3 regions of the Pseudarthrobacter sp. KH_020_B genome follow, and region 2 is predicted to be linked to each of the others. Evidence: riboswitches for the same ligand, from Rfam matches in the RefSeq annotation. Region 2 holds a riboswitch; each other region holds the start of a gene.
The links. A riboswitch is a leader RNA that binds a small molecule or an ion and turns the genes downstream of it on or off. The one in region 2 is predicted to bind cyclic di-AMP.
Positions count from the first base shown of each region.

Region 1 (10,548 bases), 180 kb from region 2:
ACCGTCCATCCTTTGGCAGGAGTTCGGCAGGAATAGTGATGCTGGTTTCGCTCACGGGGGCTCCAATTTCGGCATGGACGTGGCTCACGTCCGGACGGTGGGGTGGCCGGTAGTCGGCGGTGACTGCATAAGGACCTCCTTTATTCTGCCCGAACCCTCGATTGGGCGGGAACCGGCGCCGTCATAAGTCCGGCCAATGAGACCATTTGTCCCCGCCCGGGGATTATCCAGACAAATTCAAAATAGGCTAAGCTTTTTAGCGGACCTCGCCGCTGCGCGGGACGCGATACGGTGGGACAACGCAAGGTACTGCGCTCGAGGAGCTGAGCTGGATGACGGATCTGATCGATACTACGGAGATGTATCTTCGGACCATTTTGGAGCTTGAAGAAGAGAACATCGTTGCTCTTCGCGCACGCATCGCCGAACGGCTGAGGCATTCCGGGCCCACGGTGTCCCAAACCATCGGCCGGATGGAACGCGACGGACTGGTGGTGGTCTCCGGAGACCGTCACCTGGAGCTGACCGAAGCCGGACGGAAACGCGCCACGGAAGTGATGCGCAAGCACCGGTTGGCGGAACGGCTTCTGGCGGATGTGATTGGCCTGGACTGGGCCTACGTCCACGATGAAGCGTGCCGCTGGGAACACGTGATGAGTGAACGCGTTGAGCAGCGCATCTACGAATTGCTCAACCATCCCACCGAGTCCCCGTACGGCAACCCCATTCCCGGGCTGGCCGCCCTGGGCGGACCCGCGCCTGCGCTCCCTGACGCTGGTGTGATTAATCTCCTTGATGCGATGCAGGGCTACGGGCCGGCGTCGAGCGTGACAGTCAGCCGGCTGGCTGAGCCCATCCAGGTGGAACCTGAGCTGCTGGTCCAGCTGGACGAAGGCGGGATCAGGCCCGGTGCCTCGGTGTCCCTGGAGCGCGTGGGGGAGTACATTTCGGTGCGGGTTCCGGGAATAGAAGGGGCGCTCGAGCTGCCCCCGGAAGTGGCATCCCACGTCTTTGTGTCCGTCCGCTGACGGGGGCGGCAGTCTCCCGCTAACAGGACGGCGGCCCCCTTGTGGTGCCGCGCCGTAGCGCAGTGACGCCAGTTCCGCAAAGATAACGGAATTGTTACTGTCCAAGTTAATCACCTATAGTTGCAACTCAGCGTCGATACAAAAGCGTTACCTGATCCGGAGCCGAGCTCTGCCAGCGGATCAGGTGCACGAGTCACCAACTGGCAGAGGCGGGGGAACCACAACCGGCAGTCGCAAGACTGCCTTGGGGTGAAGTCCGTCAGCAGCAAGCCTCTTCCAGCGAAGGATCCTCACGGGATATCTCTGCGCCAAAGTGCTTGTTACGGCGGACCGGGTCTTTGAACTCTCTGACCCGAATCCGACAGCTAACTTCGCAGGCTATCCAGAGAGGAACATTCTTGACCACGCAATACTCCAGGGGCCGCCGTCGCGCGGTGGGTCCCGCTTCGGCGCCCAGAGTGGCCGAGGATTTCACCGCGGAGAGGCCCCGCGACCCACAGCGGGAAGCACGCCGCCGCCGGGGACCATTCCGGCAGATGACGGATTTCGCCGCCGCCAGTGGCCTCGGCCAGAAGGCGGGCATCGCTTTGGCAGCCACAGGCCTGGCACTCACCGTGACGGTTCCTGTGACCGGCCCCGTGATGGCCACGCCGGCACCCGGCCAGCCGGCGTCAGCCGTTTCCGCTGCTCCGCAGCCCGAAGTTACTGCCGAAGCCGCCGCCCAAATTGATTTCAGCCGCTCGTCCGTGGTTACCCAGGGTGATCCCGACGGCAAGCTGAAGCAGCTGCTGAGCGCCCAGTCCGCGGGATCCATTACCCGCGCCGCCTCTGCCGGAAGCCTCGGCTCGCCGCTGGCCCAGCTGGCTACGGCCTCACCCTTCGGATTCCGGATCAGCCCCATCACCGGCGGTTCCGGCGACTTCCACCGTGGCCAGGACTTCATGGCACAGTGCGGAACCTCTGTCCTGGCTGCTGCCAGCGGCACCGTGACCTTCGTGGGCTGGCACCAGTACGGCGGCGGCAACCGCGTGGTGGTGGATCACGGCAATGGCCTTGAAACCACGTACAACCACCTCTCCTCCGCCAGCGTCAGGGTAGGCCAGACGGTCAGCCGCGGCGACGTCGTAGCCCTCAGCGGCACCACGGGCGCTTCCACGGGCTGCCACCTCCACTTCGAGGTCCAGATCAACGGCGAAGTCGTTGACCCCACCGGCTGGCTCTGATTCAAAATGATGGCAAACTCTCAAATCGCAGCGACATGCCGTGACCTGAATGTGACATTGGCTCGGAACTCCTGTAACGTCTAAAGCGCGTCAACTTTTCCGAAGTTGACGTTCTTGAGTGGATTGCCTAGCTCTGCCACCGCTCAAGGTCCGTTCGCATGACATCGTCTGGCAGGGGCGGGGGAACCAATTTTGGTCTTCGAATTTTGAAGGCCTTGGGGTTAAGTCGCAAAGCTTCCACCGTGAAGCAGCGCGGCCGGGTGACTCCCATCCGAATCCGACAGCTCACCTCGCAGGCATTGGGAGAGGCTACCTTCGTGTCTTCACGCCATACTTCTGCGCGTCACCGCGCACAACCGGTTCGCACTAACCCCTTGGGCTCCGTGTCCAAGGCCGTCAGTGCCAACGCCGGGACCGTAGGTCGCCAGGCTGCTGTTATCGCAGCTGCATCAGGTCTGATCCTGAGCATGGGGCTTCCGGCCAACGCCGCGGACACCACCGCCGGCGTATCCGCCTCCAGCGAGTCCGGTTCCGCGCAGACGGCACTTGCCGTAACTGCCGCGCCCACGGCTACTGTTTCCTTCGAACGCCCCGTTATCAAGACGACGCCGGCGCCGAAGGTTGAGACGGTCCGTGCGCAGTCCACGGCCTCCGAAACCGGGGCCCAGGGTGCTGCCGCAACCGAGGCCGCGGCCTCCAAGCTCGCGGACACTGTCTCCTCCGCTGCCGCTTCGGGTCTGGCAGCACTTGCCTACACCGGTATCGGCCACCCCTACCTCTGGGGCGGCACCACTCCCAATGGCTGGGACTGCTCCGGCTTCACCCAGTGGGTCTACGCCCAGGCCGGCATCAGCATTCCCCGCACCAATGCCTGGACCGCCATGCGGCCCACCGCCACACCGGCTCCCGGTGACCTGGTCATGCAGAATGGCGGCGCACACGTTGGCATCTACGTCGGCAACGGCATGATGATCAGCGCACTGAACCCGTCCCAGGGCACGCTGCTCCACTCCGTGGCATCCACGGGCGGCGGATCGTTCTTCACGATGGCCCCGTAGTTTCCTCCAATCCAGCAGTTCCGCAGCCCTGTGCTGCCGGAACCGTTTCTTCGCGAGAAACTCTTCGCTAAATCCCCGTTCGGGGCGTGCCGGCGTACCCCCAAGATGCCGGCGCGTCCAAAGCCCTTGGGCTGCCCACGCGGTCCTGAGGAAAACGAAAGAGAGAAATTAATGACTACACGCGCAACTGTTGCACGGCACCGCGCCGAGGTCGCCAAGACCAACTCGCTGGCTGTCATTGCCAAGGCTGTCGGCGACAACGCCGGCGGCGTGGGCCGTCAGGCAGCGGTTATCGCTGCTGCTTCCGGCCTTGTCCTGACCAGTGGTATCGCTGCGAACGCTGACACCGGCGTCCAGCGTGAAGCTGCTTCCGCTTCGAACCTTGAGGTTGAGGTTTCCGCCCCCGCCATCATTTCGGCTGCTTCCACTATTGCCATCTCCTACGAGAAGCCCGCCGTGACCACCACGCCGGCTCCGGTTGAGGCTCCCGCACCTGTTGTTGAAGCTCCGGCTCCGGCTCCGGCTCCGGCCAAGGCCGCTGCCACCGTCAACGTAGCGGCGGCCGCTCCGAAGGCGCCGGTTGCTGCCAGCGGCAAGGGCCAGGCCATCCTGTCCGCCGCGTACGCCCAGCTGGGTGTTATGCAGGACTGCACCATGCTGGTAACCAACGCCCTGGCCGCCGTGGGCATCAACTACCACGGCTGGCCTGCAGGCTACCTGTCCCTGGGACAGACCGTGAGCGCCGCCGAGGCCCAGCCCGGCGACCTGATCTACTACGCCGACGGCGGCGCGGGCGTGGCCCACATTGCCGTATACGCCGGCAACGGCCAGGCAGTGCACGGCGGCTACAACGGCAACCAGACCGTTGTCTTCAGCGCCAACGTTGGCTCAGGACCGGTCTTCATCCGCGTGTCCTAGCAGCTGACTCAGCCTTCGAAGGACCCTCGCCTCACGGCGGGGGTCCTTTGCTGTCTGCGGGCTTTTTGCACGGATCCGGACGGCTGCCTGGCCCGACACGTGACCGCGGCCACGTCCGGGATTAGTTGATCCCGGGATTCTTTGTTTACTCTTGTGGTGTCGATCCATAGCCCGGATATGCCGGGGGCAGCCGGCCCTCGTGCCCCTGACGGGTGCGGCCACAAAGAGGTACGTGCATGCGCACTCTCGTTCTGAATGCTGGATATGAACCGCTGGCGGTAGTCACCTTCCGCCGGGCGCTGGTGCTTGTGCTCACGGGCAAGGCCAGTGTCATTGCCGAGGGCGATGATCCTGTGGTGGGACCGCAGGAGATTCTGGGCCGGCCGTCAGTGATTCTCCTGAACCGCTACATCCGCCCCAGATACAACCAGGGGACCGCAGTCAGCCGCCGCGGAGTCCTGCGGCGGGACGGTCACCGGTGCGCGTATTGCGGCAAAGGTGCCCACACGATCGACCATGTGCAGCCCAAATCACGTGGCGGCGCCGACTCCTGGGAGAATCTGGTGGCCGCGTGCCTCCGGTGCAACAACACCAAGGGCGACCACACGCCGGCTGAAATGGGCTGGAAGCTCAGGTTTGTCCCGGAACCACCGCATGGCACCATCTGGCAGATCAAGGAACTTGAGAAGCCCACGCCGGCCTGGGATCCCTTCCTGCTGCCGGAACGGGCCGCCTGACCGGGCCGTCTGACCGGCCGCCTGAAGTCCAGCCCCGCGCGGTATTCGAGCCCGCGCGGTTAAGCTAGGAGGGTGGACGCTGACCCCCTCGACTTCGATGCCGTCATCCTCGCCGGCGGCCGTTCGTCGCGGCTCGGTGGTGTGCCCAAGCAGAGTCTGATGTACGACGGCGACTCCCTGTTGCGCCGCTCCGCCACCGCTGCCGGGGGAGCCCGGGCCGCCGTCGTGGTTGGTCCGGAGGCCGGGAAAGTGCCTACTGGGGAAGTCCCTGCCGGGTTTCTCCGCTGCCGCGAAGAACCGCCGTTTGGCGGTCCGGCGGCCGCCATCGCGGCCGGGCTCGCAGCCCTGGCCGCTGCGGGCGGCAACCGCCCCGGTCTGACGCTGGTGCTGGCCTGCGACATGCCCAACGTGGGGCAGGCGGTGGCGGCGCTGAAGGCTGCGTTGCGCTCAGGAGGCCCCGCCGCCGGGAAACACTCCGCCGGAACGCCGGCAGGCTTGGAGTCGGACGGCGTGGTGGCGGTCTCGGACGATGGCCGCCGCCAGCCACTGGTCGGTTTTTATAGCACGGCCGCGCTACAACGTTCCGTGGCGGAACTGGAAAGCACAGGACGCTTAATCAACGGTTCGGTGAGGGCACTCCTTGCTAGTCTGGACGTGCAGCTTGTCGCCGTTCCGGCCGGCTCCACGGCCGACGTGGACACCTGGGACGATGCCGCCGCACTTGGAGTAGCCGGCCCGGATCCCCTAGCCGGGCTCCGGGGCAACACCGCCGCAGATGAATTGGGAGGCAGAGCGTGAAAAGCCAGGACGAGACGCTGGAAGAGTGGTGCAGGGCCTTGCTCCAGGCGTATGAACTGGAGGACGTCCAGATCGACGTCAACACCATCCTGTCGCTGGCCGGCGTGGCAGCCCACTCAGTGGTTCGCCCGGCCGCCCCGCTCACCACCTTTATTGCCGGTTTCGCCGCCGGCCTGGCCGCGGGATCGGGACAGGCCACTAACGCCGCTGCCATGACCGCCGCCATGGACCGTGCCCGCACCCTTGCCGCAGACTATGACGCGGAATCCGCCGGAACCCCCGTCGAATGACTCCCGTTCAGTGACCGCCGCTCCCGGCGACGCATCCGAAAACCCCCAGCAGGAGACAGCCCCGGCAAAGCACCTTGCCCACACCTGGGACGAGGCTCGCAAAGCCGCCTTTGACATCGCAACGCCGATTCCGCCGGGCCGGGTTCCCCTGGGCCAGACCCTGGGCAGGGTCCTGGCCGAGGACATCACCGCGCTGCACGACATGCCGCACTATGCGTCGTCTGCGATGGACGGCTGGGCCGTCAACGGCAGCGGCCCGTGGATCGTGGCGGAGGCTGGCCAGCGGCTGGCACCGCACCAGGCCAGTCCCATTGTCACCGGCGGACTGATCCCGCCCGGCGCCAAAGCGGTCCTGCGCAGCGAAAGCGCCGTGCTTGGAACGGACGACGACGGCCTGCCGCTGCTGATGACCGGCGGCACCGCCCGCCCCGGCGAACCCGGGAACGGGCAGCATATCCGCAAGGCGGGGGAGGAAGCTGAAGCGGGGGAGGTGCTGGTCAAGGCCGGCGTAACACTGAACCCGGCCCACCTGGCGGTCGCGGCCCTGGCCGGTCATGATGACCTGCTGGTCCAGGGCAAGCCGGTGGTCAAACTCCTGCTGACCGGCTCCGAAGTTGTGGCCCAGGGGTTGCCGGTCCCCGGACAGGTCCGGGACACCTTCGGCCCGCAGCTCGCGGCCGTTGTGGAAATGCTCGGCGGCATCGACGGCGGCCAGGAACGGATCGGCGACTCCTATGCGGAGTGGCTCGACGGCCTGGCCGACCTCCCGCCCGAGGTGCCGGACCCCTCCGCGCTGCCGGCCGACGTCGTAATCACCACCGGCGGCACCGGCCGCTCGGACACCGACCACCTCCGCCGAGCGGTGGCGGAACTGGGTGGCCGGCTGGTGATCGATGGCATCGCCATGCGCCCCGGCCACCCGGCTGTCCTGGCCGAGCTCCCCGACGGGCGCTTTGTCCTTGGCCTCCCCGGGAACCCCCTGGCCGCCATGATGGCATTGTCCACGGTGGGCGAACCGCTGCTGGCCGCGCTGGGCCACGGCACCATGCCGCCGGTGCAGGAGGTCCCGTGCGGCACCACGCTCGAACCGGAGCCGGGCCGGACCAGGCTGATGCCCTTCCGCCTGCTGTACGGGATGGCCTCACCGGCCAAGCACACGGGGCCCGGGATGATGCGCGGGCTGGCGTCGGCGCACGGGGTGATGGTTGTTCCGCCGCATGGCGTGCAGCTGGGCGAACCCGTCCCGGCGTTCGCCTTGCCGTGGGGGCCGCCGGTGCCCATGCCTGAGCAGCCGGGTACCAAGCCCAAGGGCCGGCCCGCCGCCAAGGCAGCGACCCGGGCGGCAGGCAAGGATGCTTCGAAGCCCGCCGGCCCGGTGGACTGGAGTGCCCTGCTGGGGTAGGCGCCGTGCTGCGGGGTCACAGACTCCGCAGGCCCGCCCGTGGTGCGATGATGGACTTATGAACAGTCCCAACCGGCAGGTCCGGAACGTCCACGGGGTCCTGCGAAACAGTCGGGCAGGCGGCTGATGGGGCGGGTGACCCAGCGCCGCAAGGTGCACAAATACGTCCTGGATGGCTCGGCGAATGCCCTTGAGTTCCCGGTGCGCCACCGCGAAGACGTCCTGGCTGTCGAAGAGCCGCTGGAAATCCGGATCGGCGCGCTGTCGTTTTCAGTGACCATGCGGACGCCCGGGGACGACTTTGACCTGGTGGCCGGCTTCCTGGTGTCCGAGGGGATCATCTGGGCTCCCGAGCAGCTGGTTTCACTGCGGTTCTGCGCCGGCGAGGACGAAAACGGCGTCCAGACCTTCAATGTGGTGGAAGCCCAGCTGCGGCCCGACGTCGAACTCCCGGCGAAGGGACGGAACGTCTTCACTTCAAGTTCCTGCGGTATCTGCGGCACGGACTCGATCGAGGCAGTGCGCAAGTCCTCCCATTTCAGCCCGGCGGCGGATCCGTTGACCGTACCGGCCGACGTTTTGGCTTCCCTGCCCGGGCGGCTCCGCGAAGCCCAGGACGTATTTGACGTCACCGGCGGAGTGCACGCCGCGGGCCTCTTCCGCATAACGGACGACGGCGGCGTGCAGCTCTTGTGCCTCCGCGAGGATGTGGGACGCCACAACGCCGTGGACAAGGTGGTGGGCTGGGCACTGCGGGAGCGGTTGCTTCCGCTGACCGGGCTGGTCCTTCAGGTCTCGGGCCGCGCGTCGTTTGAACTCGTCCAGAAAGCAGCATTGGCGGGCATTCCCGTGCTGGCGGCGGTGAGCGCGCCGTCGAGCCTGGCAGTGGAGCTGGCGGAGGCCAGCGGCATGACCCTGGCAGGTTTCAGCCGGGGCACCAGCCTGAATATCTACGCCGGGCAGGGCAGGATCACGCTGCCCGCGGCACCGGTTCCCGCGCCGGTTGCCGTGCAGGTTCCCGCGCCGGTTCTTGGGGAGGCCACGGCGGAGGAATGCGCGAAAGTGCCGGGATAAAAACGGCGCGAGCACCTTCGGGTGAAGATTTCCGGTGACGCTTGGCTATTGAGCTACTAGCCGGTAGATTTTATCCATCGATTGGACGCGTTTGGTCCGGATTCGAGTACTCCAGTTTCAAGCACCTAAGAGGGTTTACATTGCATGACGACCGCCGGATCACCGAAGTCCGCCTGGACCGGTTTGTCCGCGAGCGGATCATTCCCGCCGTTTACGCCCGCACCGTTCCCCTGAACCTGAGCAGCTGGGATGCGCCCGGCGAACCTGTGTCCGTGATGGAAGCCTTGCGGAATAACTTCGCGCCGCAGGAACACGGTGCTGCCTGGGGCCGCCCGTGGGGAACCAAGTGGCTGCGCCTGCAGGGCGATGTCCCGGAGGCGTGGGGCACCGGCCCTGACACCGCGGTGGAAATCGTGGTGGATCTCGGCTTCATCAACGAAGCCCCGGGCTTCCAGTGCGAGGGAATCGCCTGGCGCCCCGACGGCACCATCATCAAGGCCATTTCGCCCCGGAACCAGTACATTCCCCTGAAGCTCCTGGGCAGCGGCATGTCCGTCGACTTTTACGTTGAAGCGGCCGCCAACCCGGACATGGCGCAGGGCTGGACCTTCGCCGCCACACCGTACGGGGACAAGGCAACGGCAGGCACGGCACCGCAATACCGGCTGGGCAGGATCGCCATCGCCGAACTCAACCAGACGGTCTGGGAACTCCAGCAGGACATCTGGACGCTCGCCGGGCTGATGCACGAACTGCCCCCGGAGCAGCCGCGGCGCCATGAGATCCTCCGCGCGCTGGAGCGCATGATGGACCAGATGGATCCCGACGACGTCCCCGGCACCGCCGCAGCCGGGCGGGCAGCCCTGGCCGAGGTCCTGTCCAGGCCCGCCTACGCTTCCGCTCACCAGTTGGTGGCTACCGGCCACGCCCACATCGATTCCGCGTGGCTCTGGCCGGTGCGCGAAACCATCCGCAAATGTGCGCGGACGTTCTCCAACGTGGTGGCGCTTATGGATGAGGATCCGGGCTTTGTGTTCTCCTGCTCGTCAGCCCAGCAGCTGGCCTGGATGAAGGAGTACTACCCGGAGCTTTTCGGCCGGATCCGGGAGAAGGTCAAGGCCGGGCAGTTCGTCCCGGTGGGCGGGATGTGGGTCGAGTCGGACACCAACATGCCCGGCGGTGAGGCCATGGCCCGGCAGTTCATTGAGGGCAAGGGCTTCTTCCTCGACGAGTTCGGCGTCGAATGCCGCGAAGCCTGGCTTCCGGATTCCTTCGGCTACTCCGCGGCCCTGCCACAGATCGTCAAGGCGGCAGGCAGCCGCTGGTTCCTCACGCAGAAGATCTCGTGGAACCAGGTCAACCGCATGCCGCACCACACCTTCAACTGGGAAGGCATCGACGGCACCCGGCTGTTCACGCACTTCCCGCCCGTGGACACCTACAACGCCGAGCTCAGCGGACGCGAGCTGGCGCACGCCGAGCGGAACTTCCGCGACCACGGCCGCGGCAACACCTCGCTCGTCCCGTTCGGCTACGGCGACGGCGGCGGCGGGCCCACGCGTGAAATGCTGGCGGCCGCCAGCCGCACCGCAGACCTCGAAGGGTCGCCCAAAGTCCGCGTGGGTTCCGCCGAGAGTTTCTTCACCCACGCAGAGGACGAGTATTCCTCCCTGCCCGTCTGGGTGGGGGAGTTGTACCTGGAACTCCACCGCGGCACGTACACCAGCCAGGCCCAGACCAAACGCGGCAACCGGCGCAGCGAACACCTGCTCCGCGAGGCCGAACTCTGGTGTGCCACCGCTGCTGTCCGCAGCGCCGGCTCCTTCGAGTACCCGGCGGCCGAGCTGAAGCGGCTCTGGCGGCTGGTGCTCCTGCAGCAGTTCCACGACATCCTGCCCGGCAGCGCCATCGCCTGGGTCCACCAGGACGCGGAACGTAACTACGCCGCCATCAGCGCCAGCCTCGAAACCCTCATTGGGCAGGCAGCGGCCGCACTCCTCGGTGACGGTTCGCGGACCTT
Region 1 is NZ_CM174506.1:950,624-961,171, forward strand. Features, by position in the region: gene serC (phosphoserine transaminase) at 1-55, opposite strand, end outside; gene AC3IT0_RS04550 (iron-dependent transcriptional repressor DtxR) at 333-1,028, shown strand; cyclic di-AMP (ydaO/yuaA leader) riboswitch at 1,204-1,423, shown strand; gene AC3IT0_RS04555 (M23 family metallopeptidase) at 1,427-2,251, shown strand; cyclic di-AMP (ydaO/yuaA leader) riboswitch at 2,401-2,564, shown strand; gene AC3IT0_RS04560 (C40 family peptidase) at 2,635-3,309, shown strand; gene AC3IT0_RS04565 (NlpC/P60 family protein) at 3,481-4,227, shown strand; gene AC3IT0_RS04570 (HNH endonuclease) at 4,464-4,964, shown strand; gene mobA (molybdenum cofactor guanylyltransferase) at 5,037-5,762, shown strand; gene AC3IT0_RS04580 (DUF6457 domain-containing protein) at 5,759-6,052, shown strand; gene AC3IT0_RS04585 (molybdopterin molybdotransferase MoeA) at 6,018-7,454, shown strand; gene fdhD (formate dehydrogenase accessory sulfurtransferase FdhD) at 7,581-8,528, shown strand; gene AC3IT0_RS04595 (alpha-mannosidase) at 8,669-10,548, shown strand, end outside.
Region 1: it holds a riboswitch for cyclic di-AMP, as region 2 does, so the genes downstream of both, AC3IT0_RS04555 (M23 family metallopeptidase) here and AC3IT0_RS03750 (aggregation-promoting factor C-terminal-like domain-containing protein) in region 2, are expected to answer to the same signal.

Region 2 (10,548 bases):
AACTCCTCAGGGCATGGGCCTGGCACAGGCAGGGCCTCGACGGCACACTGAACGGCGCGGACGCCGCCAGCGTGTTCAGCAGAGCAGGCTGGGCCCGTTCCGTCGGCGGCGCCAACCCGTACCTCACACTCTTTGCGCGCGCCGGCACAAGCCGCGCGCAGGCGGATGCCGACGTCCTGTCCCTGAAAATCCACGAGCTGCCCACCGCCCGCGGCTGCACCTATGTGCTGGGACAGGACGACTTTGCGTGGGGCCTCCAGATCGGCCGGGACGCCGCCGTGGCACCGTTCCGTGTTCTGGCGAGGATGGGCGTCGAGCGCGGCGAGATCACGCTGCTGGAGGAGGAAATCCTCCACGCTCTGGCCGAAGCCGGCAGCCCGCTGGACCCCAAGCAGCTCAAGGACCTGCTGGGCGATTCTGTCAGGAACCTCGGCGAAGAGGGCAAGAAGAAGGGCGCCGCCACCACGTTGCCGACGGCGTTGGGCCTCCTCCAGGCGGACGGCCGGATCCGGCGCGTCCCCGCCAACGGCCGGCTGGATCAGCAACGCTACGCCTACACACTGTGGGGGCTGCCGCCCACCGCGATGGACGACGACGCCGCCCGCAGCCTCCTCCTGCAGCGCTATCTCGGCTGGACTGGCGGCGCCACGGTCAAGCAGTCGCAATGGTTCACCGGGTTCACCCTGGCCCACACCAAAGCGGCGTTGGCCGCCATTGGGGCGGTGGAGGTTCCCACCGCCAACGGTGAGGTGCTGTGGATGATGCCCGACGACGTCGGGCGCCTTGCGTCGTTCGAGGCGCCCGCGGAGGAACAGATTCAGCTGCTGGCCGGCACGGACTCTTTGGTCCTGCTCCGCCGGAACTCAGGGGACCTGTTTGCCGAACAGGACAAGGGAAAGCAAGTCCTGGGGTCCACGTTGGCCTTGCAGGCTGACCTGCCGGACCATCCCATCTTCGACCGCGGCCGGATCATCGGGCTGTGGCAATACGATCCCGCGAAATCGCGGATTGCCCATTGGCTCTTTGACGGGGCCACGCCCGCGGTGTCCCAACGCATCGCCGAGGTAGAGGCCTGGATCCGGGACGAACTGGGCGACTTCCGCTCGTTCAGCCTGGACTCACCGGCCTCGCGCCAGGACAGGATCGACGCCCTGAATGCCGCCAGCTGAGACGCATGGCAGGCGGTCTGAGCCGCGTTACAGCCCGCTGCGGTGTGCCGCGAAAAAGTCCCTGAGGACCGCCCCGCACTCCTCTTCCCTGACACCGCCGTACACCTCAACCCAGTGGTTGAGCCGGCGCTCGCGGAGGACATCGAACACCGAGCCCGCCGCTCCGGCTTTCTCGTCCCAGGCGCCGAAGACCACGCGGGGAATCCTGGCCAGCACCACCGCGCCGGCGCACATGGCGCACGGCTCCAGAGTCACAACGAGCGTGCAGTCCGCCAGCCGCCAGCCATCCCCGGTGCCGCCGTCGAGCCTGGACAAGGCACGCAACCGGTCCGCAGCCTGGCGGATGGCCACTATCTCGGCGTGGGCAGTGGGGTCTCCCAGCTCTTCCCGCTGGTTCCGTCCGGAGCCCAGCACGGCGCCGTCGGGCCCAATTACCACCGCGCCGATGGGCACGTCCTCGGTGGCCAGTGCGCGCCGTGCTTCGTCCAGGGCAAGGCCCATCCACTCGCTGTATTTCTTTTCGCCGGGGACCATGGCTCAATGATAGTTTCGAAGGATATCCATCCTTGCTATTCAGTGACGCCAGGAGGAACTCGTGGACACCCTCGCAGAGCGGTTGAGGACATGGTTCAAGCCGTATGCCGCGCTGGCCATCACCATCCTGATCGGCGGCATAATCACGGTGACCCTGGCCCTTCTGGGTGCCGAGGTCTATAACGATGTGGTGGACGACGCCGGCCTGGCGAACTTGGACAAGCCAACCCTCAGGTATGCCGAAGACCTGCGGAATCCAGTGCTGGACTCGGCGGTGACCGGCTTTACGAACATCGGCGGAGGCGTCGGAATGCCAATCCTCGCCAGTATCCTGACCGCCTGGCTCACATTTGTCGGACGGACCTGGCGGCCCATCGTCCTGATAGGCGGTGCCGCAGCCTTCGCCATCACCGCCACCACCCTCGGGAAGAAGCTTGTGGGCCGTACACGGCCGGACCACTCGAACGCCGTGCCGCCGTATGAGACGTCACCGTCCTTTCCCAGCGGCCACACGCTGAACACCACGGTGGTGATCGGACTGGTGATCTATCTGGCTTGCATTCAGTACCAGAAGACCCTGGTCCGGGTGTCCCTGATCGCAGCCGGCACACTGTTTATCGTCGGCATGGGGCTCAGCCGGGTGTTCCTGGGGCACCACTGGCTCACCGACGTCATTGCCGCCTGGCTGCTTGGCCTGGCCTGGCTGGGCATCGTGATCCTGGCGCACAGGCTCTTCCATTTCATCAGGCGGCGCGATCATGACGGCCCGGCCCCCACGTTCGACCGGCCCCTGGTGCGGGATGTGGTCCAGGACAAGGGCATGGCCGGACCCAGTGGCGGGAGTGCCGGGTGATAGTTTTGACGCATGCGCACTCTCGTTGTGGACCACCCGCTGGTCGCCCATAAGCTCACCGTCCTGCGGGACAAGAAGACTCCGTCACCTGTCTTTCGGCAGCTGACGGAAGAGCTGGTGACTCTCCTGGCCTACGAAGCCACCCGCGAGGTCCGCACCCAGCCGGTCACCATCGAGACGCCCGTTAGCACCACAGTGGGCACCGCCTTCACCAAGCCCACACCTCTGGTGGTCCCCATCCTGCGCGCCGGGCTCGGCATGCTTGAGGGCATGACCAAGCTGGTCCCCACCGCTGAAGTGGGCTTCCTGGGCATGGCCCGCGACGAAGAAACCCTGGACATCATCACCTACGCGGAGCGGCTCCCGGAGGACCTGACGGACCGGCAGATCTTTGTGCTGGACCCCATGCTTGCTACGGGCGGAACTTTGCGCGAAGCCATTAAGTTCCTGTTTAAGCGCGGCGCCTCCGACGTCACGTGCATTTGCCTCCTGGCCGCGCCGGAAGGCCTGGCCAAGCTCCAAGAGGAACTTGCCGAGGCCAACGTCACCATCGTGCTGGCTTCCATTGACGAACGGCTCGACGAGAAATCCTACATCGTTCCCGGGCTGGGCGACGCCGGAGACCGCCTGTACGGCATCGCCGGCTAGGACAGGGCTGCTCCAGAAACAAGCCTTCCGCTTTCCTGCCGCCGCCGTTAGCCTGTGGCGCATGGACTGGAAACTTGAACTCGTTTTTGTGCCCGTATCCGACGTTGACCGTGCCAAGGATTTCTACGTCAACAAGGTTGGATTCAACCCGGATTTCGACGAGCGGCCCATGGATGGCATCCGCTTCGTCCAGCTGACCCCGCCGGGATCCGCCTGCTCCATCTGTATTGGCGAGGGTCTCAATGACGCCCCTCCGGGTACGGCCCCAAGCCTGCAGATGGTGGTCAGCGACATCCAGGCTGCCCACGCCCACCTCAAGAGCAACGGTGTGGAGGTCAGCGACATAGACATCCAGGACTGGGGGCACTTCGTCTATTTCGCCGATCCCGATGGCAACAAATGGGCGGTGCAGTACATCCCGGGTCGTGCCGCCTAAGACTGTGACGCCGGGTCGTGCCGCCTAAGGCAAAATAGGCAGCATGAACATTGCCGCACCTGCCGCCACGCGAACACTGACCTGCCGGGCCGTCCTTTTCGATATGGACGGCACGCTGGTGGACTCCACGGCAGTAGTGGAGGAGGTCTGGGGAGAATTCGCTGCCCGGTACGGCTTGGACATCGCCGAAATCCTGCGCACTTCGCACGGCGTCCAGGCTGTCGATACCGTACGCCGGTTCGCGCCGGAGGGGGCCGACGTCGTGGCGCTCACTGAGGAACTCGGGGCGATGGAAAGGGTGCGGACTGCGGGTATCGTCGCGCTGCCGGGGGCTGCCGACCTGCTTCGCAGCCTCCCGGCCCAGGCAGTGGCGCTGGTGACCTCAGCGGACAGGACTCTCGCGGACATCCGTATGGACGCCGCCGGACTGGCGATGCCGGCTACGGCCGTGACGGCGGACCGGGTCACGCGGGGCAAACCGCACCCGGAAGGCTATTTGATGGCAGCCAGCCTGCTGGGCGTGAAACCGGAGGACGCCGTGGTGTTCGAGGACGCGCCCGCAGGAATCGCCGCAGGTGTTGCCGCAGGTATCCGGACGGTGGCCGTGGGTCCCAATACGGGCGAGTTGCCGGAAGGCGTGCTCCACATCCCGGATTACAGTGCCGTTTCCGCCTCCGTGGAAACGGACGCTGGGGGACGGCAGATCATTTCTTTCCGGTTTTGAGCCGGCGGATCACCTTCGTGAACTGCCGGCGCCGCTCAGCGAAGTCGGCTTAGTACCAGTTGTTCGACAGGTGGAAGTTCAGCGCACCGCACGGTGACTGGTAGCGCTCCTGGATGTAGTTCAGGCCCCAGTTGATCTGCGTGCGGTAGTTGGTGACGTAGTCCGCGCCGGCGCTCGCCATCTTCTCGGCGGGCAACGACTGGACGATGCCGTACGCGCCGCTGCTGGGGTTGGTGGCCGTGGTGGTCCAATCGGATTCCTTGGTCCACAGCGTCTGCAGGCACTGCATCTGGTCAGCGGACCAGCCATAGGTCGCCAGCCGGCCGGCGGCGTAGGCCTGGGCTCCTGCGGGGTCATTGATCGCCACAACAGGGGCAGGAACCGGCTCGGGAGCCGGGGCAGGGGCAGGAGCCGGCTCGGGAGCCGGAGCCGGTGCGGCCTCCGGTGCAGGGGCAGGTGCCGGGTCGGCAGCCTGGGGCGCCACGTTGATCTCGGCCGGCGGAGCTTCCGGGGTGGCCGGGGCCTGAATCTCGGCTGCTTCGAAGCTGAGGTTCGCTTGGGCGCGCTCTTCTTCGGCGGCCTGGTTGGCGCTGGCTGCAAGCGAGGCCGACTCGGAAGCGTGTGCTGCGGCGCTGACTCCGACCAACAGGGCGCACGCGGTGGCGAACACCGCGACGCGCTGGCCCACGGAGGGAATCCGGGCCGCCTTGGACAGCGGGGACATAGCTGCACCGAAGCGGGACTGCTTGCGGCGGCTGTCGGACTTTGTGTCGCCCTGCGGGCGCGGTTCTACCTTGAATTCAGACATGATGGATCGCCTCTCACACCTGCGGAGTTAGCTGTCGGGTTCGGATGAGGGCATCCGGCCACACGGCACAATCACGTGTTGGCTTAACCCCAAAGGACACTTGGTGCCCGGGACGGTGGGTCCCCCGCCTCTGCCTCTGAAAACGGAATCCGGGAAGCGGCAGAGCTTGGCGTCATCCGGATATGCGGCCCAAAAGGGAACCGCACCTCAACGACGCTACAGGAGCTCGACGCTGAAGTCACATTTTGGTAACAGGAGTCACGACGGCGGTGTGTCGCCTTGCTGCGCTCGGGCGTCGGCTGTCCGCGCCAGGACGCCGGCGGGGAAAAGCAAGGCGACACGCCGTCCGCCCGCCCCGCGATGTCACTTCCACGCTCCCGCCGTGGGCCTCCATGATCGACTGGACAATGGACAGGCCCAGGCCGCTGGTGCCTTCCGACGCCCCGGCGCCCGAGGCAGGTGCCGTACCCTTGCGGGCCGCGTCTGCGCGGGCAAACCGGGAGAAAACATGGTCCACGAACTCCGCAGGGATGCCGCCGCCGTCGTCCGTTACCGTCACCGCCGCGCCGCCATCGGCAGCCTTCCTGACAGCGGTGACCACGGTGGTCCCGGGCGGCGTGTGCTTGCGCGCGTTGGACAGCAGGTTGACCAGCACCTGACGCAGTTGGGACGCATCACCGGTGACGGCGAGCGGCTCGTCAGGCAGTTCAAGGCGCCAGTGGTGGTCCGGGGCAATGACTTTCTCGTCACTGACGGTCTCGATCACAAGTTGTGTGAGGTCAACTTCGCTGAGCTTCAGGGGCTGCCCCTCATCGAGCCGGGCCAGCAGGAGCAGATCCTCCACCAGGGTGGTCATGCGTTCGGACTGGCTCTGGACGCGGCCAAGGGATTTCCGGCCGTCCGGGGTGAAGTCCTCGGTCATCCGCATCAGCTCCGTATACCCGCGGATGGCGGTCAGCGGGGTGCGGAGTTCATGGGACGCGTCGGCAACGAACTGCCGAACCTTGGTCTCGCTCCGCTGCCGCGCCTCAAGTGCGTTGGCGACGTTGTCCAGCATCAGATTGAGGGCGTGCCCTACGCTGCCCACTTCGGTTCCGGGGTTGGAGTTCGACGGCGGGACGCGCACCGCAAGTGCCACCTCGCCCGCATCCAGCGGGAGCCGGGCCACCCGGGTAGCAACCTCGGAAAGCTGCTCCAGCGGCTTCATGGTGCGTCGGATCAGCACGGTTCCTGCCAGTCCGATCAGCGCCAGGCCGCCGAGGGAAACGAACACAAAAGTCCACACCAGCGACGCCAGCGTGCTCTCCTTGGCGGCGAGCGGGAGGCCCGTGACAAGGACATCGCCGTAACCGGTTTCCACGGCCACAATCCGGTAATCCCCGTTGGATAGCGAGCGGTTCACAGGGGTGCTGTTCTGCGTCAGCGCCAGCAGGGTCTGCTTGTCTTCGGTGTCGAGGGCGAGGCGGGTGGTGTCCGAGTCCAGGAAGCCGCCGCTGGGGATCTGGCCGTTCAGGATCCGCGCATTCAGCGTTCCTACACTTTGCCCGCGTGAGTCCAGGGGATCGGGCCTGCCGTTGAAGCCGCCCAAGGGTGGGCGGCCCGGATCGTTCGAGCGTTTGGCGGCCTGGCTCAGCTGCCCATCCAGCTGGCCGGTGAGGAAGGAGTCCATGGAGGCGTAGCTGAACAGCCCCACGGCGCCGCAGATGGCCACCAGCAGGGCCATGGTCAACAGGATCAGGCGCGTGCGCAGATGCCACGTATCCGGTTTCAGCCAGCTCCGGGCTGGTGCTGGCGTTGCTCGCGGCGAGGATGCTTGCGGCGTGGACATGGAGGGGTTACTCGGTCGGCTTGATGACGTAGCCGGCGCCCCGCACGGTATGGATCATGGGCGGGTGCACTGCATCCACCTTCTTGCGCAGGTAGGAAATGTAGAGCTCCACGATGTTGGCCTGACCGCCGAAGTCATAGTTCCAGACGCGGTCCAGGATCTGGGCCTTGCTGATCACGCGTTTGGGGTTCTCCATGAGGTACCGGAGCAGCTCGAACTGGGTGGCGGTGAGCTGGAGGTCGTCGCCTGCCCGGGTCACTTCGCGGGTGTCGATGTTCAGGACAAGATCACCCACCACAAGTTCGGCGGTGTCCATTGCGGCAACGCCGGACCGCTGGACCAGGCGGTGCAGCCGCAGCAGGACCTCCTCCATGCTGAAGGGCTTGGTCACGTAGTCGTCCCCGCCGGCCGCCAGGCCCACGATCCTGTCCTGGACGGCGTCCTTGGCGGTCAGGAAAAGCGCAGGTACCTCCGGCGCGAAGGCGCGGATCCTGCCCAGCAGCTCAACGCCGTCGAACCCTGGGAGCATCACGTCCAGCACCAGGACGTCCGGGCGGAACTCCTTGGCAAGCTTGATGGCCTCCGGGCCGTCCGAAGCCACGCCAACGGACCATCCGGCCATGCGCAGCCCCATGCTCATGAGTTCGGAGAGGCTGGGTTCGTCGTCAACCACCAGGGCGCGGATGGGGGAGCCGTCCGGGTGGGTCAGTTGCGGAAGGTTGTTGGTCATGGAGTGCGAAGTGGCCATGGGACAACTCTCCGATCATTCGGTTAGCCCGCGCTATGGGGTTCCTGTGCGCACGCTGTGAATCCCAGCCTAGCGAGCTGGATGGGCGATCTGGGTGGCCGGGCGGAACGCCGATAATTCGCCGGCGGGAGCCGTTTCCGTTGGACAGACGCCGAAAGGCAACGGGCAATTCCGGCAAGCCATTGCACGGTGAATTCTTCCGGCTTAGAAGCGCGATTGGGTGAAGATTGTTCGCCATGTAGGGCCATTCGTGCGCCCTTCGCGGGCAACAACTGCAGTTTTCTTGCCATTTCAGAATGGTGATCTGCAACACAAATCCGTATTTTGTCTCAGTATGCGGAACAAAGCGCCCTTTGTTACTTGCAAGTTTTCATTGTTACGTTGCACACTTTCAATTGTGAACAAGAACTCAACAGCACCTGCAGCCGCAGAATATTGGCCCAGCACACCCGCTGCTGCCGACATGCGCTGTTGCCGAATGCACGCCTGACCTTCAGACCCCACGAAGTTCTTAGGCATTCGCCCCCCAGCCCAGCGTAGGGCGCCATCCCCAGATTTCATTGCGGGGACAACCAGCATTCGAGCCGCGATGACGGCCATTCACATTGAGGTAAGCATTCATGTCAGTTGCATCTGGATACGTCCACATCTCCGTCCGTAACGCAGGCAAGGCCGGCCAGGCTTCCGGCCTCCGCCAGGGATTCGGTGCCCGACCGGCATTCGCCCCGGCCGCCCCTGGCGCCAGCTTTCCGGCCCCCGGCTACACACCCCAGGGCTACAACCCCAATTCCTACGGCCAGCTCCGCGCCGTCCAGCCCGCCGAAGCCGCGCCGCTGACTGCGCCCACTCCGGTCATCGCGGGACCCAACACCGTCCGCCCGGTCGCCAATGACACCGTGGCCCGTGGATTTGTCGTGTACATGGGCATCGACGAGGAGACCGCAGCGGCTGCCGGAACCTCCATTGCCAAACTTGCCCAGGAGATCCGCGCTTACGCACAGTCGCTCGTGACCGGTGCCGAAAGCTACGCAGCCGTGGCCGTGGCCCCGGCCGGCACCCCCGGTTCCGCGCTCGACGTCGTCCGTTCCACCTTTGGTGACCCCACCGTGAACGCGCAGAAGCGCACCGAGACTGCGCGGCTGCAGCCCCAGGACCCGCGCCCGTCCGGCGTCCTGATCGACCTTGCCCGCCGCGAAGTCCACCTGGACGGCGAATCCCTGAACTTGACCTTCAAGGAATTCGAACTCCTGAACTACCTCGTGGAAAACGGCACCCGCACAGTGGGCCGCGACGAACTGCTTGAGGGCCTGTGGCGCAACGCCGAGGAAGTCCCCAACGAGCGCACCATCGACGTCCACATCCGCCGCCTCCGCTCCAAGCTGGGCCGCCTCGCCAACACCGTCCGCACCGTCCGCGGCCAGGGTTACCGCTTCTACGAGCACCCCGAAGTGATTGTCTGGGCCGCTCCGGAATACTCGATCTAGCCCTACTTCAGTACATCGAAAAGGCGGCACGATCCCTCTGCGCCTGCGCTCGTACCTCACGCAACAACGGCGCTTTCGGTATGTGCCGCCTTTTCGCGTTCAGCCGGGCTCTCTGGGCATTGGCCTCCGCGGCTGGTTCGAGGGCGCGGTGGCCCGGGTTTGTCACGGGGAGCATGCTTTTAGCTTCGCCGCCCTCGGCCGGGCCCGACATTCCGCGGGACTGGACTCTTGGTGCGGCCAAAAGCGTGCTGGGCGTGACGGCGGCGCCGCGGGTCGGGTTTCTTCGCTGGGGTCTAGGCTTGGGGGATGAGCGACCACCACATCAAGCGCCTGGTGATCATGCGGCACGCCAAGTCCGACTGGCCTGGCGGCGTCGCGGATCATGAGCGGCCTTTGGAGGAACGAGGACACCGCGAGGCGCCCCTGGCCGGTAAGTGGCTGGTCAAGCACGGCATCCTCCCGGACTTCATCCTGTGTTCCAGCGCGCTGCGCACCCGCCAGACCTGCACCTGGGTCTGCTCTGAACTGGGGGATAAGGCCCCGACGCCGAAGCTTGAGGACGGTCTCTACGCCGCCTCTGCACTGCGGATGCTCGCCGTGGTCAACCACGTGCCTGACACCGTCACCACCCTGATGCTCATCTCGCACATGCCTGGCGTCCAGGACCTCGCCATGCATCTGGCGTCACGCGACTCAAACCACGACGCCTACATGGACGCCGCCACCCGCTACCCCACCAGCGCCCTCACGGTCATGGAAACGGAAAAATCCTGGGCCGAGCTGGACGGGCAGGACGCCCGGCTGACCAAATTCAAGGTGCCGCGAGCCCACTGAGCCCAAAGGACCCAGCATCTCCACTGGACCCGGCGACCTCCCGGGTCCCATCGCCCGCGCTGGACCCGGCGACCTCCCTCAGCAGTCCGGCGACGTACTGGATGCCGGGGCTGGCGGCCATGGTCCGGCGGTACACGATGCCCACCTGCCTGACCTGCATGGGGTTGACCAGGGGCAGGGCGACGACGTCCGTAGGCAGTGCGGGCCTGCCGAGGCGCGGGACCAGCGCCACCACGGCTCCCTGCTCCACCAGGGCGATGTGGGTTGCAAAGTCGGGATCGTAGACCCTGATGTCCGGCACCCGGCCAAGATCGGCGAAGATCCGCAGCAGCGCCTCGTTGCAGATGGCGCCGTGCGGGGTGCTGATCCACCGTTCATCCACGAGGTCAGGCGGTTCCACCTCGCCGCGTCCTGCCAGCGGATGGTCGCGGTGCACCAGAACGTCAGCAACGTCTTCGCACAGCCACTCAAGCGCCATGTGC
Region 2 is NZ_CM174506.1:768,376-778,923, forward strand. Features, by position in the region: gene AC3IT0_RS03720 (DNA glycosylase AlkZ-like family protein) at 1-1,169, shown strand, start outside; gene AC3IT0_RS03725 (nucleoside deaminase) at 1,197-1,703, opposite strand; gene AC3IT0_RS03730 (phosphatase PAP2 family protein) at 1,765-2,556, shown strand; gene upp (uracil phosphoribosyltransferase) at 2,569-3,204, shown strand; gene AC3IT0_RS03740 (VOC family protein) at 3,266-3,640, shown strand; gene AC3IT0_RS03745 (HAD-IA family hydrolase) at 3,684-4,364, shown strand; gene AC3IT0_RS03750 (aggregation-promoting factor C-terminal-like domain-containing protein) at 4,414-5,172, opposite strand; cyclic di-AMP (ydaO/yuaA leader) riboswitch at 5,178-5,330, opposite strand; gene AC3IT0_RS03755 (HAMP domain-containing sensor histidine kinase) at 5,411-7,000, opposite strand; gene AC3IT0_RS03760 (response regulator transcription factor) at 7,008-7,748, opposite strand; gene AC3IT0_RS03765 (winged helix-turn-helix domain-containing protein) at 8,369-9,232, shown strand; gene AC3IT0_RS03770 (SixA phosphatase family protein) at 9,539-10,066, shown strand; gene AC3IT0_RS03775 (LysR family transcriptional regulator) at 10,044-10,548, opposite strand, start outside.

Region 3 (7,350 bases), 170 kb from region 2:
TGAACCCATCCGTTTGGCTTCACTTTCGATCCGCCCCATGGCCGTGGCCACGTCCTCGTCGGTGTCCAGGGCACCGTGGCGGTAGAGCTCGGAGAACCCCCTGATGGTCACGAGCGGCGTACGCAGCTCGTGGGAGGCGTCGGCCGCGAACCGACGCATTCTGCCCTCGGAGGCTGTCCGGGCGGCGAAGGCGGTCTCGATATGGGCCAGCATGGCGTTCAGCGAGCTGCCGAGCCGCCCCACTTCGGTGCCGGGATTATCGACATCCACACGCCGGGAAAGATCGCCGGCGGCGATGGCAGCTGCGGTCTTTTCCACCTTGGCCAGCGGCCGGAAGGACCGGGACACGGTCCAGCTGGCAATCAGGGAGGCCAGCAGCAGGGTGAGCAGGCCGACGCCGGTGACCACCAGGGTGGCGTGCTTGAGGACGTCATCGACGCTTTGCAGCGGCAATCCGATCACAACCACGGCAGGACGGCCGATATAGAGCACGGTGACAGCGACCACTCGCCAGTTCTGACCGTCGGTGCCGCGCACCTGGTAAGGACGCGCGCCCCGGTCCTGGGCCTCCTCGACGGAGATGGTTGAGATGTCGGGGCGCTCATCCGGATCGCCGCCCAACAGCTGGGGGTCCTCACCAGGGGTGTAAAGAATCAGGGAGTAGTCCGTGGGAACCATCGGGTTGGTGGGTGCCTGCAGCTGGGTGAACGAGCGCTGCTTGCTGGCGAGGTCGACGGCGGCGTACAGCTTGTCATCCACCTGTGCCTGGAGGTAGCTGTGCAGCAGCGTCAGGGTTCCGGCGCCGGTCGCAGTCAGCGCAACAATCAGCAGTGCCATGATCATGGCCACCAGCTGGGACCTCAGTGAGGCCGATTTCCACCGCTGCAGCAAGATCAGCGCTTCTCGGCCGTCCGGAGCACGTAGCCCACTCCGCGTTTGGTCTGGATCAGGGCCGGTGCGTCCGGATCAATGTCCACCTTGCGCCGGAGGTAGGAGATGTAGGACTCCACGATCGAGGCGTCGCCGTTGAAGTTGTACTCCCAGACATGGTCCAGGATCTGGGATTTTGACAGCACCCGGTTGGGGTTCAGCATGAGGTACCGGAGGAGCTTGAATTCCGTGGGGGACAGTTCAATCACGGTGCCGCCGCGGCGCACCTCGTGGGCGTCGTCGTCGAGCTCCAGGTCGTCCACCCGGATCACGGCATCGTCGTCGTCGAGCAGGGGCTGCGTGCGGCGCAGGACCGCGCGGATGCGGGCCACCACCTCGTCCAGGCTGAACGGCTTGGTGACATAGTCATCCCCGCCCACCGTGAGGCCGGTGACCTTGTCCTCGGTGTCGTCCTTCGCTGTGAGGAACAGGACCGGGAAGTGCTTGCCCGAAGCCCGCAGCTTGCGGGTGACGGTGAAGCCGTCCATGTCCGGCAGCATCACGTCCAGCACCGCCAGATCGGGCGCGTGGAGCTCGGCGGCGGCCAGCGCGTCACGGCCGTTGGCGGCAGAGACCACCTCGAAGCCTGCGAACCGGAGCGAGGTGGACAGCAGCTCGCGGATGTTGGGTTCGTCATCAACAACTAGCAGCTTGGCTTCTGGGCCGGTCTTCTTCATGCTCCCATCATGCTCCCAGAATCTGTGAGTTTTCTGGATGGATGGTGGGTGTTCCATGGATTCTCGATGCGATCGGCTGCGAGCCCTCTGCCCGGACTTACGCGGGAGCGGGGAAGCTTCGCTCAGATAAAGGTGGCCGGGTCGACGGTTTGGTCATTGACCATAACCTCAAAGTGGAGGTGGTTTCCGGTCGAGTTCCCGGAGCTGCCCACTCCGCCGATCTGCACGCCCTGGGCGAGGGTCTGCCCGACGGAAACACCGATGGTAGCCAGATGGTTGTAAGTGGTTTTCAGGCCGTTGCCGTGGTCCACCACAATCCTGTTCCCGCCGCCATACTGGCTCCATCCTGCTTCGGTCACTGTCCCTGCGCCAGCGGCGAGCACGGGTGTGCCCGCCGCCGTGGCCACGTCCACCCCTGTGTGCAGTTCACCGGCTGCGCCGGTCACGGGGTTGCCTCTGTATCCGAAGGGAGAGTTGACGTTCATCGCGGCAAGTGGCTCCCGCAACCCCGTGGCCGGTGCGGCTGGTGCTGGTGGAGCCTGGACCGGCCCTGACGACTGGGCCGCGATCGCCGGAGAAGGTTCCGGCGCGGGTGCGGAGCTGACCTCGGGACGGTCAAACGCCAGGCCGGCGTCTGCATCCGCTGCGGGCTGTGCGGCTGCGGAGGATTCTGATGCGGCAGGACGAGCGGCCAGCAGGCCGGGGTCCGCCTGCGCTGCGGACAGTGCGGTCACGGCAATCAGTCCCGTGACCGCGGCTGCCACACCAAGCTGCTGTCCGCGGCTTCCCCGGGTTGGCTCGGTAAGGACAGCTGCACGGCGGCGGCCCCTGTTCGGCGAAGACGGGGAAACGGCACGGCGGAGGCCGTGTTTGAGGTGGGAAAGCAAAATGTGGGTCCTCTCGGCGCCGGCGAAGTTAGCTGTCGGATTCGGACGAGTGGACTGTCCGGCCTTCCCTGCTGGACGCCTCACGGGCGTTCTCTCACAGGGCCGGCTTCACCCCAAGGTGCACCATGGCACCGTCTATGGGTCCTCCGCCCCCGCCTGGAGACTGAATGTTCATGGGGCGCCGGCGGGGTTTGGCGAAGCGGCCACACGCATGCCCGTTGAAAGCATGTATTCCATCAACCCTAACCAACGACGCGCAAAAGTTACAAATTCGTTATCAAGAGATCAGCGTGCGCAGCTGTTAGGCCGGCTGGAAATGTGGTCAGCCCGCCGTATCCACATCCTTGGCGTCCATGATCCGGTAGGCATACCCCTGCTCTGCCAGGAAGCGCTGGCGCTTAGCCGCGAAATCCTGGTCCAGGGTGTCCCGCGCCACCAGCGAGTAGAAGCGGGCCGCCCGGCCGTCCTTCTTGGGGCGGAGCAGCCGGCCCAGCCGCTGGGCTTCCTCCTGCCGCGACCCAAAAGAACCCGAGACCTGGATGGCCACCGAGGCCTCCGGCAGGTCGATGGAGAAGTTGGCTACCTTGGACACCACCAGGGTGTTCACGTCGCCGGCGCGGAAGGCATCAAAGAGTTTCTGCCGTTCCTTGACGGACGTGTCGCCCTTGATAACGGGAGCCTGCAGGCGCTCGCCGATCTCATCCAGCTGATCGATGTATTGCCCGATCACCAGCAGCTGCTCGCCCACGTGCCGGGCCACCAGCTGTTCCACGATCAGGGTCTTGGACTCGGACGTGGCGCACAACCGGTACTTGTCCGCGTCCTCGGCCATGGCATAGGCCACGCGTTCGTCCCGGGGCAGGTCAATGCGGACCTCCACACAGTCCGCGGGGGCGATGTAGCCCTGGGCTTCGATGTCCTTCCAAGGCGCGTCGTAGCGTTTGGGCCCGATGAGGCTGAAGACCTCGCCTTCGCGGCCGTCCTCGCGGACCAGCGTGGCGGTGAGGCCCAGCCGGCGGCGGGCCTGCAGGTCCGCGGTCATCCGGAAGATCGGCGCCGGCAAGAGGTGCACTTCGTCATAGATGATCAGGCCCCAGTCGTGACCGTCCACCAGTTCCAGGTGCGGGTACAGGCCGCCGCGTTTGGTGGTGAGGACCTGGTACGTGGCGATGGTGACCGGGCGGACCTCCTTGACCGCGCCCGAGTACTCGCCGATTTCATCCTCCGTCAGGGACGTCCGCTTGAGCAGCTCATCCTTCCACTGCCGGGCTGCCACCGTGTTGGTCACCAGGATCAGCGTTGTGGTGGAGCTCGTGGCCATGGCCGCGGCACCCACCAGCGTCTTGCCCGCCCCGCAGGGCAGCACCACCACGCCGCTGCCGCCGGCCCAGAAATTCTCGGTGGCGAGCTGCTGGTACGGGCGAAGCTTCCAGCCGTCCTCGTTCAGGGCGATCAGGTGGGGTGTGCCGTCCACGTAGCCGGCCAGATCCTCCGCCGGCCACCCGATTTTCAGGAGCAGCTGCTTGAGCTGGCCGCGCTGTGAGGAGTGGACCACAATGGTTTCGCCGTCGATCCGCGGCCCGAGCAAGGGCTGGATTTTCTTGGACCGGATGACCTCCTCCAGCACCGGGTAGTCGTCCGTGCGCATCACCAGGCCGTGCTGCGGGTCCTTCTCCAGCCGCAGCCGCCCGTACCGGGACATGGTCTCTTCGACGTCGATCAGCAGCGAATGCGGCACCGGGAACCGCGAGTATTTGAGCAGCGTGTCCAGGACCTTCTCCGCGTCCAGGCCGGCGGCGCGTGCATTCCACAGGCCCAGGGGCGTCAGGCGGTAACTGTGCATGTGCTCGGGGGCGCGTTCCAGTTCGGCGAAGGGGGCGATGGCGTGGCGCGCCTCGGTGGCCAGTTCGTGGTCCACTTCGAGCAGGATGGTCTTGTCACTTTGGACGATCAGCGGGCCGTCGTTCACGCGGGGGAGTCCTTCACTGGCGCAGTTCTTCTGCGGCCTCAATATCGATAATGCGGTGGATGGAGAGCACTCGCTCGGTTTCCTTGGCAGGATCGAAGACCCTGACGCGTCCGCCGTTCACGGAAAGGGGAACAACTGTCTCCAGGCAGGAATTCCCCTGGCTGTCCACCACGTTCATGCTCACGCGCTGCTTGAGCCGGATAGCCCGCTGCAGGGTCTCCAGCCCAAGCTGGGTCGCAGCTTCGCCGGAGCCAGGCACCGCGCCTGTGTGGTTTCCGGAGGCTTCAGGCCGCCTGTTCCGCAGGACGGCCAGCTGCGCGGCGACGTCGTCCTCGGCGGGTGCGGTCCGCGGTGCCGTGTAGACGGGGCGGGCGCTGCCGGGAACACTTGTGGTGCGGCGGAGCCGGACCACTCCGGGCTCGGACTGGTCCACAGACGGCGAGAGGCCCAGCCCGCGCAGGACCTGGGCTGTTTCCTTTGGCGGAGCAGTGGAGATCAGCACCGTGGGCGCAATCCGGGCCAGTCCCAGGCCGGCCGCCTTGGATTCCGCTGCCAGTTCCAGCACCGTTGCCTCATCGTCGCTTTGGATAAAGCTGGCGGCCGTTCCCACCCGGAGCCGGCCGTGCCGGGACGCGGTGTCCTCCACCAGGTATTCCAACGGTTGGGGCACCGCCGTGGCCGAATGCTCACGCAGGAACTCCAAGAGGCTCGACGCGTCGTGCCCGGCGTCCAGCGCCCGACGAACCGACTTGGCGGAGAACCGGTAGATGGTGGCGGGCCCCTGCCCCTCGGCGTCGGCCATCACCAGGAGTTTTTCGGCCAGCTCCGGAGCCAGGTAGCCCGGGGCAACTGCGGTCAGGTCCGCCTGGAGCAGGACGTGGTTCAGCGCCGCAGGCAGATGCTCGCCCAGGATGCCCAGGGCTTCGTCCGGGTTGTCTTCGGCAATGGCGCTGCCGAGCTGACTCAACGCACCGGACCCGATCAGTCCCAGCAGCTCCGCTTCCGCCAGCACACCCCTGATCAGGGAACTGAACCGCCGGGCCATCCGCGGCTGCGTCCATTCAGCCCGTTGGAGCACGGCCGCAGCATCCAGGACCGGTGCCGTGCCGTCCGCCGCGGCAGCCTCCTGGGTGAGCTCCTCCAGAATTTCCAGGATCCGCTTCCTGACCACCGGGGCGTCCGGCCGCTGCGCCTCGGCTGAAAGGGCATTAACGGTGTTCCCGGCCAGGGCACGGTGCGCGGTGGGGACGCCGCTGGGGCCGTTAACCGGCTGACCCACCAGCGAGGGCACACGCTCACTCGCGAGCCAGGCGTTGACCAGCCACAGCCACTGCTCCTGGCGGGGGAGGGCCAGCCATTCCAGCTGCGGGGGCTGCACCCAGGAGGACGAGTCCACATCAAGGCGCAACAGGCCGGAGAGGGCGCTGAGCTCCAGCAGCAGGCCCGCCCGGTGCTGGTCGATGCGCAGCGTCTCGGCCAGCCGCTTCATTTCCCGGACACCCACGCCGCCGCTGCGCAGCGTAGCCAGCGGCTGTTCGCGGACGGCATGGAGGAGATCACCCACCAGCCGGAGGGTTTCAGCGATGGCGCCCAGCGCCGCGTTCCGGCGAAGCGCAGCGGTGGTGCTGCCCAGCTCCGGAACCGGCGGGGACAGGGAGAAGTCATTGATGATGGCCCCGCCACGCAGCGACAGCCCCACGCTGTGCGGCAGTTCCACGTGTGCGGCGTCCAGGGGGACCAGCAGGCCGCGGGCCAGGAGCCAGTCAACGGGCCCGACGTCGGCGCCCTGGTTCGTGACCGACGCTTTCCGTTGCGCCTGGGGGACGGCACCCATGGCCCAGTTGCGGAATTTGGCGAGCAACGCCGTCGTGCGTTCCGGGGCCCCGGCCAAAGCCTCGCCGAGTGCCTCGGGAGAGGACGTCCAATGCTGCAGCGCGAGCGCTGCCTCCATGGGGGTGGTGGCGTTCTGGATGGAGACGCCGCTGCGGTGCAGCTCGGCTACGAGCTGGACTGCCCGCTGGGCAAACGCGGGCTGAAGCCTGACCAGTTCGGTGTAGCTGCGCCCCAGCCCCGCAGGATAGATTCCCACCACGTCCTTGAGGCTTCCCACCGGCAGGTAGTAACGCTGCCGGTGGGCCGAAGCCACCGTTCCATGCGGCGGCACTGCCCGGTGCACCAACGCCAGTTCCTGGAGCGAGGCCAGGATGCGTTCCAGCGCCGCCACCGTGGACCCTGCAATGAGTTTCCGGACGCCCGCCGCAGATGCGCTGTGCTCGGTGTCCGTGTTCGTGCAGAGGTGCAGGGTTTCCAGCACCTGCATCTGCGGCCTGTTAAGCCGCTCGAGCGCGCGCTGGACGCTGACCCGCGCGCTTGCCCGGGCGGCCAGGGCGGAAAAGTCAGGAACTGCGGGGGACATAAGGTCCGGCCGCGCCGCGAAAAGCGCCCGCAACGAGTCATCGCTGCGTGCTTCCAGTTCTTTGCTGAGCGCGCGGATAAGGGACATCAGTCCAACGTTACCGTCCGCTGGACTTTCCTGCCCGGCGCCGGCCGGCCACGCTGTCCAGGACCAGGAAGAGCATCAGAAGGAACGCCACAGGCAACCCGTACAGGGCAGTGGCGGTGACCCAGGCGGGAGCCGCGGAGCCTGCGAAGGCCAGGGCCATGACGGCTCCTACCGCCACGAGGGAAAACATGGCAACAACCGCTGCGCAGATCATCAGTGGGCGCCGGTATCGCGAGGGTGTCATACAGGTAACGCTAACAGCCGGGCGGCCGGTGGTGGCGCCACAGGCAGCCGTGAGCCGCGGGCGCACAGCCGCGGCAGGCGGCAGGACGAAGGGTGCGTGAAAGCAGGATTCCGGGCCCCGGCAGGATAACCTTGAGGAAC
Region 3 is NZ_CM174506.1:939,654-947,003, forward strand. Features, by position in the region: gene AC3IT0_RS04500 (sensor histidine kinase) at 1-891, opposite strand, end outside; gene AC3IT0_RS04505 (response regulator transcription factor) at 894-1,607, opposite strand; gene AC3IT0_RS04510 (M23 family metallopeptidase) at 1,730-2,371, opposite strand; cyclic di-AMP (ydaO/yuaA leader) riboswitch at 2,500-2,670, opposite strand; gene AC3IT0_RS04515 (DNA repair helicase XPB) at 2,817-4,463, opposite strand; gene AC3IT0_RS04520 (helicase-associated domain-containing protein) at 4,477-6,966, opposite strand; gene AC3IT0_RS04525 (hypothetical protein) at 6,977-7,210, opposite strand.
Region 3: it holds a riboswitch for cyclic di-AMP, as region 2 does, so the genes downstream of both, AC3IT0_RS04510 (M23 family metallopeptidase) here and AC3IT0_RS03750 (aggregation-promoting factor C-terminal-like domain-containing protein) in region 2, are expected to answer to the same signal.